Regions from separate parts of the Actinopolyspora sp. BKK2 genome, predicted to be linked through region 2. Evidence: riboswitches for the same ligand, from Rfam matches in the RefSeq annotation. Region 2 holds a riboswitch; each other region holds the start of a gene.
What was found. A riboswitch is a leader RNA that binds a small molecule or an ion and turns the genes downstream of it on or off. The one in region 2 is predicted to bind glycine.
Positions count from the first base shown of each region.

Region 1: another riboswitch for glycine. It lies ahead of gcvP (aminomethyl-transferring glycine dehydrogenase); the one in region 2 lies ahead of gcvT (glycine cleavage system aminomethyltransferase GcvT).
Region 3: another riboswitch for glycine. It lies ahead of gcvH (glycine cleavage system protein GcvH); the one in region 2 lies ahead of gcvT (glycine cleavage system aminomethyltransferase GcvT).

Region 1 is NZ_JAANTE010000003.1:85,165-88,434, reverse strand. It holds gene G9Q41_RS07370 (bifunctional nuclease family protein) at 1-338, shown strand, start outside; gene G9Q41_RS07365 (MerR family transcriptional regulator) at 646-1,218, shown strand; glycine riboswitch at 1,345-1,447, shown strand; gene gcvP (aminomethyl-transferring glycine dehydrogenase) at 1,633-3,270, shown strand, end outside.
Region 2 is NZ_JAANTE010000003.1:301,522-304,791, forward strand. It holds gene G9Q41_RS08255 (TetR family transcriptional regulator) at 298-939, shown strand; glycine riboswitch at 1,158-1,296, shown strand; glycine riboswitch at 1,297-1,405, shown strand; gene gcvT (glycine cleavage system aminomethyltransferase GcvT) at 1,440-2,543, shown strand; gene glyA (serine hydroxymethyltransferase) at 2,594-3,270, shown strand, end outside.
Region 3 is NZ_JAANTE010000008.1:71,933-75,202, forward strand. It holds gene G9Q41_RS16625 (helix-turn-helix domain-containing protein) at 1-835, opposite strand, end outside; glycine riboswitch at 1,021-1,134, shown strand; gene gcvH (glycine cleavage system protein GcvH) at 1,364-1,735, shown strand; gene G9Q41_RS16635 (L-serine ammonia-lyase) at 1,830-3,185, shown strand.

The DNA.
Region 1 (3,270 bases), 220 kb from region 2:
AACAGCAGGGGGTGCGACCAGCCAGGCCGTTGACCCACGACTTGCTCAAGGACGTGGTCGGAGCTCTCGGACGGGAGCTGGAGCAGGTGCGGGTCACCGATCTTCAGGAGGGGACGTTCTACGCGGAGCTGGTCTTCGACGGGGACGTGCGGGTCTCGGCGCGGCCGAGTGACTCCGTTGCGCTGGCGCTGCGTACGGGAGTTCCGATCCACGCCGAGCAGTCCGTGCTCGACGAGGCCGGGCTGTTGATTCCCGACGAGCAGGAGGACGAGGTCGAGAAGTTCAAGGAATTCCTGGACTCGGTCTCCCCCGAGGACTTCCGCGGAGCGGATACCTGACGGGAAAGCTCGACGAGGTCGGACACGGCGGCGGTCGGTGGAACGAGTCGCCGTGTGACCGGCCATTCGTGGAGGAGTGGTTCCGGAGCGGTTGTCGTGGGCGCTCCTTCGAGCGCAGAGCCGTTCCCGCGCGTCGCGTTGACCGCGTTTACCGGCAGGCCTACCGTCGAAGGACACGCGGTGGTCGTGCGCGCGGTGTTCTAAAGCGGGCGGGGGCTACGACAAGCCTGGTTCCGGGGCCGAGGGAGGTTGTTTCGCCTCCTCCTGATCGAGTAGCCGCCAGTGCAGCGGCCGAGGGGAGGCGCGCGTGGTCGAGAACGCACCATGGTTCGAGACGGACGAGGAACGAGGCGAACTTTTTCCGGACGCCGCGTTGCCGGACGAGTTGGTCGGCTACCGCGGTCGTGCGGCGTGCCAGATCGCGGGCATCACGTACAGGCAGTTGGACTACTGGGCACGCACGGACCTCGTGGGGCCCTCGATCAGGCTGGCCGAGGGGTCCGGTTCGCAGCGGCTCTACTCGTTCAAGGACATTCTGGTCCTGAAGATCGTCAAGCGGTTGCTGGACGCGGGGGTCTCGCTGCACAACATCCGGACAGCCGTTGACCACCTGCGCAGCAGGGGAGTGCGCGACCTGGCCGGGGTCACGCTGTTCAGCGACGGCACCACCGTCTACGAGTGCACTTCGGCCGAGGACGTCGTCGATCTGCTCCGCGGCGGACAGGGCGTCTTCGGGATCGCGGTCAGCGGGGCCATGCGCGAGATAAGCGGCACGATAAGCGATTTCCCGGCGGAGCGGGCCGACGGCTCCGAGGAGTCCGCTGCGGACGAGGACGAGTTGTCCCGGAGGCGGCGAACCCGTCAACCGGAGAGCTCCTGAGCGCTGTTTCGACCGCTCAGTACTGTTTCGACCGTTCGGGAGACCGTATCGTGGGAAACGAGAGCCCTTCCGTGGTCTCGGACAATTCCTGAACGGCACGAGATGAGGTACGCTCGCATCCGTCGCCGACCCCGTGCGGGAGAGACCACTCCGAAGCGATCTCGGAGTGGCGCCGAAGGAGCAAACCCTCCCCGACAACCTCTCAGGCCATTGGGACCGTACGGGCGAGATGCCTCTGGAAAGAGGGCTTTGCCACAGTGTCGTGGCGAACCCCGCCGACGGTGCAAGCCCGATTCGCAGGGCGAAGCTCTCAGGCGTCCGCTTCGCGGGCATTGACAGAGGGGGAGGCCAGCACGTCCGTACCGCGTGCTGTCTGCCCTGTCCGAGATGCCCGCGATGAGTGAGGTTTTGGCGATGACCGACGACCGTATACCGTTGGCCGCTCTGGAGCACGGGACCCCGTTCGCAGAACGTCACGTCGGCCCGATGCCCGCCGAGCTGGCCAGCATGCTCGACGTGGTGGGAGTCGGTTCCCTCGAAGAGCTCGGCGAACACGCGGTTCCCGCCGGCATTCGCGAGCGCGACTCGCAGCTCAGGTTGCCGGAGCCTGCAACCGAAGCCGAGTCGCTGGACGAGCTGGGCGAGCTGGCCAGCCGCAACACGCCCCATGTCGAGATGATCGGGCTCGGCTACCACGCCACCGTGACGCCCCCCGTCATCCGCCGCAACGTACTGGAGAACCCCGCCTGGTACACGGCCTACACCCCCTACCAGCCCGAGATATCCCAAGGACGTCTCGAAGCGCTGCTGAACTTCCAGACGATGGTGGCCGACCTCACCGGGGTCCCGGTCTCGAACGCCTCGATGCTGGACGAGTCCACGGCAGCGGCCGAGGGCATGACCCTGATCCGCCGGGCCGGGCGCGCCAAGTCCCCGCGGTTCGTGGTGGACGACGACGCCTTCCCGCAGACGCTGTCGGTGATCGAGACCCGCGCCGAGCCGCTGGGCATCGAGATCGTGCGGGCGGATCTCTCCCGGGGGGTCGAGGGGTTGCCCGAGGGTGACTTCTTCGGCGCGTTGCTGGCCTACCCGGGAGCGTCCGGAGCGGTCCGCGACCACGAGGAGGTCATCGCCGAGATCCACCGGCGCGGCGGCATGGCCGTGGTCTCGGCGGACCTGCTGGCGCTGACCATGCTGCGCGCCCCGGGCGAGATGGGCGCCGACGTGGTGGTCGGCACGACCCAGCGCTTCGGGGTCCCGATGGGCTTCGGAGGCCCCCACGCCGGCTACATGGCCGTGCGCAAGGGAGTGGAGCGGCAGCTGCCCGGCCGACTGGTCGGGGTGAGCGTGGACGCCGATGGCAACCAGGCCTACCGGCTCGCGCTGCAGACCAGGGAGCAGCACATCCGCAGGGAGAAGGCCACCAGCAACATCTGCACGGCTCAGGTGCTGCTCGCGGTGGTCGCCTCGATGTACGCCGTTTACCACGGTCCCGCGGGGCTGCGTTCGATCGCCACCCGCACGCACCGGATGGCCACCGTCCTGGCCGAGCAGCTGCGGCGCGGCGGGGTGCGGGTCTGCCACGACGAGTTCTTCGACACGGTGCTCACCCGCGTGCCCGGCCGCGCCGACGAGATCGTGGCCGCCGCGCGCCGCAACGGGGTGAACCTGCGCAGGGTCGACGCCGATCACGTCGGCATCACCTGTGACGAGACCACCACCAGGGACCGTCTCGCGCTGGTCTGGCGGGCCTTCGGGCTCGAGGAGGGCGAGCGCACCCCGGTGGACGAGCTGGACGCGGAAGTCGGCCGCGCACTGCCCGAGGGACTGCTGCGCGAGAGCGACTACATGACCCACCCGGTGTTCCACCGCCACCGCTCGGAGACGGCCCTGCTGCGCTACCTGCGCAGGCTGTCGGACTCCGACGTGGCCCTGGACCGGAGCATGATCCCGCTCGGCTCCTGCACGATGAAGCTCAACGCCGCCGCCGAGATGGAACCGATCACCTGGCCCTCCATAGCCGAGCTGCACCCGTTCGCCCCGGCCGAGGAC
Region 2 (3,270 bases):
CCTACAACGGAACCGCGAGTTTGAACAGGGCCGCGCGCACGGACGAACACCTCGTGAACGCTTCGAGCGCGCACGCCCGCCGCAGCCGGGAGGTGCGCCCCGGGCGCGCGGAACCCGGCACGTCCGCCGAGGCCCGATATGACACATTGAAGCCGCGAACCCGCTCCCACGCGCTCACCGGTGAACCCCGGGACACCCCGAGCGGCGCGCGGCCGAGGCCGAGCGACCGAACCCCCGGACGGAGGCGAGCCGAACGCGCCGGACATCAACGCGGACATCGAGACCCCGGAGGTAACAGTGCCCAGACCGAGCACTCCCCTGCTCTCGATGGGACGCATCCGCGAGTGCGCTCTGGAGATCATCGACGAGGCCGGCCTGGAGGCCCTGTCCATGCGAAAGCTGGCCGAACGCCTGGGAGTGCGGGCCGCCTCGCTGTACAACTACGTCCCCAACAAGGACGAACTGTTGCAGGACATCGCCAATTCGGTGATGGACGAGGTGGACGTGTCCGGGTTCGACACGGACTGGGTCACCGGACTGATGGTGTGGGCGCGCTCCTACCGGGCAGCGCTGGCCGAGCACCCCAACCTGGTTCCGCTGCTCGCCTCCGGGCCCGCGCGCAGGGAGGCGGCCCTGCGACGTGCCGACGCCGTGCACGGCGGCCTGGTCAACGCGGGGTGGCCGCAGCGGTACGCCACGATGATCGGCGCCTCGGTCAAGTACCTGGTCATCGGAGGAGCCATGGGCTCCTTCGCGGGTGGCTTCCCCGCGGACGCGGAACTGTACGAGGAGCGCTTCCCCAACCTGGAACGGGCGCACCTGCTCCCCCGGCGCGCCGCCGAGATCGACAACGCCAGTTTCGAGCTGGCCCTGCAGGCCTTCGTGGAAGGACTGCGCAGCAGGCACGCCGAACTCGCGGGAGACTCCGGGCAGTCCTGACGAGCCCCGCCGGGACCTCGCCGACCCGGGCCCGGCTCGCGCGGCGGCGCGAGCTCCCGCTGCTCCCTCGTGCCGGGACTTGCCGACGGAGGTGAGGATGATCTCCCCGCCCGGAGGGCAGGGATTCGCGGCTGATCGGACGAGGATCACCCCTCGGTGTGCTTGACTCGACACCGGGGGCTCCGTAGCGTCCTGCTCACAACCGAACAGTGCGCCGATGACGTCATGCGGGAGAGACTCCGCAAGCGGCTCGCGGCAACGCTGCCCGGCCACGGCAATGGCCTCAACGTGCACGCGGAGCGCCGAAGGAGCAATACTCCCCGATAAACTCTCAGGCCCAATCACCGCATGGCAACAGGCGATCACGGAGGAAAGCAGGGGCGGGAGCCCCTCGCCCACGGTGCAAGCCGCCACGGCACGAGCCACGACGCGGCGAAACTCTCAGGCCAATGACTCCGGGGAGACGCCTAGCAGGCGCCGTCCGGGAGGAGTCACACATCATGTCACCACCACGTCAGACACCACTGCACGACGTGCACCGACAGCTGGGGGCGAGTTTCACCGAGTTCGCCGGCTGGGAGATGCCGCTACGCTACGCCGGGGACATCGTCGAGCACAACGCCGTGCGCAACGCGGCCGGGCTGTTCGACCTCACGCACATGGGCGAGCTCAGGCTCAGCGGACCGCAGGCCGCCGAGGCGCTGGACCACGCGCTGGTTGCCAACGCCTCCGGACTCAAGGTCGGGCGCGCACGCTACACGATGATCTGCGACGACAACGGCGGCGTGCTGGACGACCTGATCTTCTACCGCACCGCTGACCAGGAGTTCCTCGTGGTGGCCAACGCTGCCAACGCGGAGGTGGTCTCGGCCGAGCTCGCCGAGCGGGTGCGTTCCTTCGACACCGAGTACACCGACGTCTCCACCGAGTACGCGCTGATCGCGGTGCAGGGCCCCGCAGCCGCGGAGATCCTGGCGCCGCTGACCGACACCGATCTCGGCCAGGTCCGGTACTTCGCCGGCTACCCGAGCCGTGTGGCCAACTGTGACATTTTGCTCGCCCGTACCGGCTATACCGGCGAAGACGGTTTCGAGCTGTTCACATCGACCGCGGACGCCGCTACGGTTTGGCACGCGCTCAGCGAGTCGGGCGCACCGCACGGGCTGCAACCCGCGGGCCTGGCGTGTCGGGACACCCTGCGGCTGGAAGCGGGCATGCCGCTGCACGGACACGAGTTGTCCCCCGAGCTGACTCCGTTCCACGCGAACCTGGGGCGAGTGGTTCGGCTGGACAAGTCGGCGGACTTCGTCGGTCGCGCGGCGCTCGCGGCGGCCGCCGAACAACCACCACGGAGGACTCTGGTGGGGCTGCGCGGGACAGGTCGTCGCGCGCCGCGGCACGGTTACACCGTGCTGGACAGCGATGGCGCCGAGACCGGTGTCGTGACCAGCGGAGCACCGTCGCCCACGCTGGGACACCCGATCGCGATGGCCTATGTGGACCGGGTCAACGCCGAGCCGGGTACCGAACTGCAGGTGGACATCCGCGGAAAGGCCGCGCCCGTGGAGGTCGTGGAAACCCCCTTCTACAACCGAAACCGCTGAACGCGGCCGACCGAGTCCACCGGTAATCACAAACACGGAGGTAATTGATCATGCCGTCAGGCGATCTGTTCAACGAGCGACTCGCCTCGGTCGATCCCGAGGTGGCCAATGCGGTCGATGCCGAGCTGCATCGCCAGCAGAACACGCTGGAGATGATCGCCTCGGAGAACTTCGCACCGCAGTCGGTGCTGGAGGCTCAGGGGTCGGTGCTGACCAACAAGTACGCCGAGGGGTACCCGGGCAAGCGCTACTACGGTGGCTGCGAGCACGTCGACGTCGTCGAACAACTGGCCATCGACAGGGTCAAGGACCTCTTCGGGGCCGCCTACGCCAACGTCCAACCGCACTCGGGTGCCCAGGCCAACTCGGCGGCCATGTTCGCGCTGCTCAACCCGGGTGACACCATCCTGGGCCTCGATCTGGCCAACGGTGGGCACCTCACCCACGGGATGCGGATCAATTTCTCGGGCAAGCTCTACAACGTGGTCCCCTACCACGTCCGCGAGGACGACAACCTCATCGACATGGATGAGGTCGCCCGCCTGGCCAGGGAGAACAAGCCGCAGCTGATCATCGCCGGCTGGTCCGCCTACCCGCGTCAGCTGGACTTCAAGCGTTTCAGGGAGATCGCCGACGAGGTCGGCGCCTACCTCATGGTGGACATGGCCCACTTCGCCGGGCTGGTCGCGGCCGGACTGCACCCCAACCCGGTTCCGCACGCCCACGT
Region 3 (3,270 bases), on a different contig from region 2:
GCGCGGAGCGCTGCCGCTCGGAATCGGTGAGCAGCCTCCTGCGCAGCAGCTGCAACGCGACCAGCGCAGCGGTGTCGGCGAAGGCCGAGGTCCGCTGCTCGGAGACCTCCCCGGGAACCACGGCCCACATGGACCCGAGCAGCTCCCCGCCCATGCGGATGGGCACGACCAGCCTGGGCAGCGTCCCGTCGGGCTGCTCGGGGACGTAGATCGCGGAACTTCCCCTGGTCAGCTGGCGGAACGTCCCCCTGGCCCTGAACTTGGCCAGCACGTCCTCGGGCTGCCTGCGCCCCATGATCGTGGAGACGCGGGCGGGGTCGGTCAGCTCCTGTCGCGCCGAGTAGGCCAGCACCTGCGAGTGCGCGTCCTCGATGGTCACGGGGGCGTCGATCACCTCGGCCACGGCATCGGACAGGCGGAACAGGTCCCCCAAACTGGCCGAACCGCCCCTGTCCGAGGAGTCCGCCGCGCTCTCGGCGTCGGCGAGGGCCGCGCGCAGCAGCCAGACCAGCTGCGCCCAGGCCGCGCCCTCCCGCACCTCGATCAGGGCCACCCCCTGCCGCCGCGCCTCGGCGGCCACCTCGCTGGCGGTGGACAGCGGGGGTTTGAGCAGCACGGCGGCCGCGTCGCGCTCCCCGCAATCCCGCAGCAGCTCAACGGCCTGCCGCTCGTGCGTGAGCCCCACGCCGAGCACCACGTCGGAGGTGCCCGCCACGCTGCTCTCGCTCGGCTCGGCTATCACCACGTCCCCGACCCCGCCGGTGCTCTCCGGAGTCGACACCGGACGCAGCAGCGCGGGGCCCGCTCGCTCGACCAGCCCCTGGACGTCGACCATCACCGGCTCCTCGCAGTCGTGCCCGCGGCGGGATCCGCCGCGCGGATTCGGCGGAGAGCCCCGCCGGGGAGTGGATCGGCTCACACCGCGCGGTGTGGCGCGTCCCGGTATTCGGGGTTGGGGTTGGACACCGTCATCCGCCGGGTTATCGTTGCCGACCACAGCGACAATCGCATACCGGCCCACGACATCGGGCGGGAGAGTCCCGGCAGGTGAGCGGTCCTCGCGATCGCCGCGCCCGGGCGCCGAAGGAGCAAGACTCCCCGCAAACTCTCAGGCAGCCGTACCGTCCGATCGAGGCAGCTCTGGAAAGCGCCGCCCAGCCGGTCGGCGCACCCACGGTGCAAACCGCGACGGCGCGGTGAAGCTCTCAGGTTCCGCAACAGAGGGGGAGGCCGCCAGGTACGCGGACGCGGTATTCCCGGTGATCCTCGGAGAGGATGGGCACCGGGCGCGACCGTGATCGCGCCACGGCAGTCCTCCGGGCTGCCGGAGACCGTGTCCAAACGACAGTGATGGAGCCTCCCCATGAGCCTGCCCACGGACCTCAAGTACACAGAGGAGCACGAGTGGCTCGCCGAGCGCGACGACGTCGTGCGCGTCGGCGTCACGCCGTATGCCGCCAACGCGCTCGGTGACATCGTCTACGTGGACCTGCCCGAGGTCGGCAAGCAGATCACGTTCGGCGAAGCCTGCGGTGAGCTGGAATCGACCAAGTCGGTCAGCGACCTCTACGCGCCGGCCACCGGCGAGGTCACGGCGGTCAACGAAGCCGTGATCGACGACCCGGCCCAGGTCAACGCCGACCCCTTCGGCGAGGGCTGGCTGCTGGAGATGCGGGTCACCGAGTACGGCAAGCTGCTGGACTCGGCGCAGTACGCCGAGCTCACCGGTGAGTGACGGCCCGGTTCACGACCGTCGCGGCGAGCCCCGCGGTTCCGCAGGGGCTCGCCACACCTGAACACCGACTCGACGCGTGAAGAAGAGACGATCAATGGCGATCAGTGTCTTCGATCTTTTCTCGGTGGGGATCGGTCCGTCCAGTTCGCACACCGTCGGTCCGATGCGCGCTGCCGCGCGCTTCGCCGCGCGGCTGCGCGCCGAGGGCCTGCTGCCCGGCGTCGCGCACGTGCGGGCCGAGCTGTTCGGCTCGCTCGGCGCGACCGGGCACGGGCACGGCAGTCCCAAGGCGGTACTGCTCGGTCTGGAGGGGCATCACCCGGAAGTGGTCGACCCGACCGCCGTCTCCGGACGGGTGGACGAGATCCGCTCGACCGGCCGGTTGCTGCTGGACGGTTCCCACGAGATTCGATTCGATTCCGACAGCGACCTCGTGATGCATCGCGGGCAGTCGCTGCCCGTGCATCCCAACGGGATGCGTTTCAGCGCCGCGGACTCCGACGGGACCGAGCTGTGCACGGCGGTGTACTACTCGGTCGGCGGTGGTTTCGTCCTCGACGAGCAGGCCGCGGGCGCGGACAGGGTCAAGCAGGACACCACCGAAGTCGCCCACCCGTTCCGCACCGGGGCCGAGCTCCTGCGGCGGTGCGCCGAGACGGGCAGGACGGTCAGCGGGCTCATGCTGGCCAACGAGCTCTCCTGGCGCGACGAGCGGCGGGTCTCGGAGGAGCTGCTCGACATCTGGCACGTCATGCGCGAGTGCGTGCACAACGGGTGCAACAGCACGGGCAGCCTGCCCGGCGGACTGCGCGTCGAGCGCCGCGCCGCCGAGCTCCGCGCCAAGCTCGCCGACTCCGACGACCCGATGGAGTGGGTGACGGTGTACGCGCTCGCCGTCAACGAGGAGAACGCCGCCGGTGGTCGAGTGGTGACGGCCCCCACCAACGGTGCGGCGGGCATCGTCCCCGCAGTGCTGCACTACTACATGCGGTTCCTGCCCGGGGCGGACGGTTCCGGGGTGGTTCGCTTCCTGCTGGCGGCCGGGGCCGTGGGGGTGCTGTTCAAGGAGAACGCCTCCATCTCCGGCGCCGAGGTGGGCTGCCAGGGCGAGGTCGGCTCGGCGTGCTCGATGGCGGCGGCCGGGCTGGCCGAGGTGCTGGGTGGAACTCCGGAGCAGGTGGAGAACGCCGCCGAGATCGCGATGGAGCACAACCTCGGGCTCACCTGCGATCCGATCGGCGGTCTGGTGCAGATCCCGTGCATCGAGCGCAACGCCGTCGCCTCGGTCAAGGCCATCACGGCCGCGCGGATGGCGCTGCGCGGGGACGGCAGTCACTTCGTCTCGCTGGACAAGGTCATCAAGACGATGCGCGACACCGGCGACGACATGAAGGACAAGTACAAGGAGACGGCGCGGGGCGGTCTGGCCGTCAACGTCATCGAGTGCTGACGCGGGAGCGGCCGCCGCGCCGATGCCCGACGTGCGGTGCGGGGTCTCCCGCTCCTCCCGGCAGGAGCGGGAGCCCTCGTCCCCG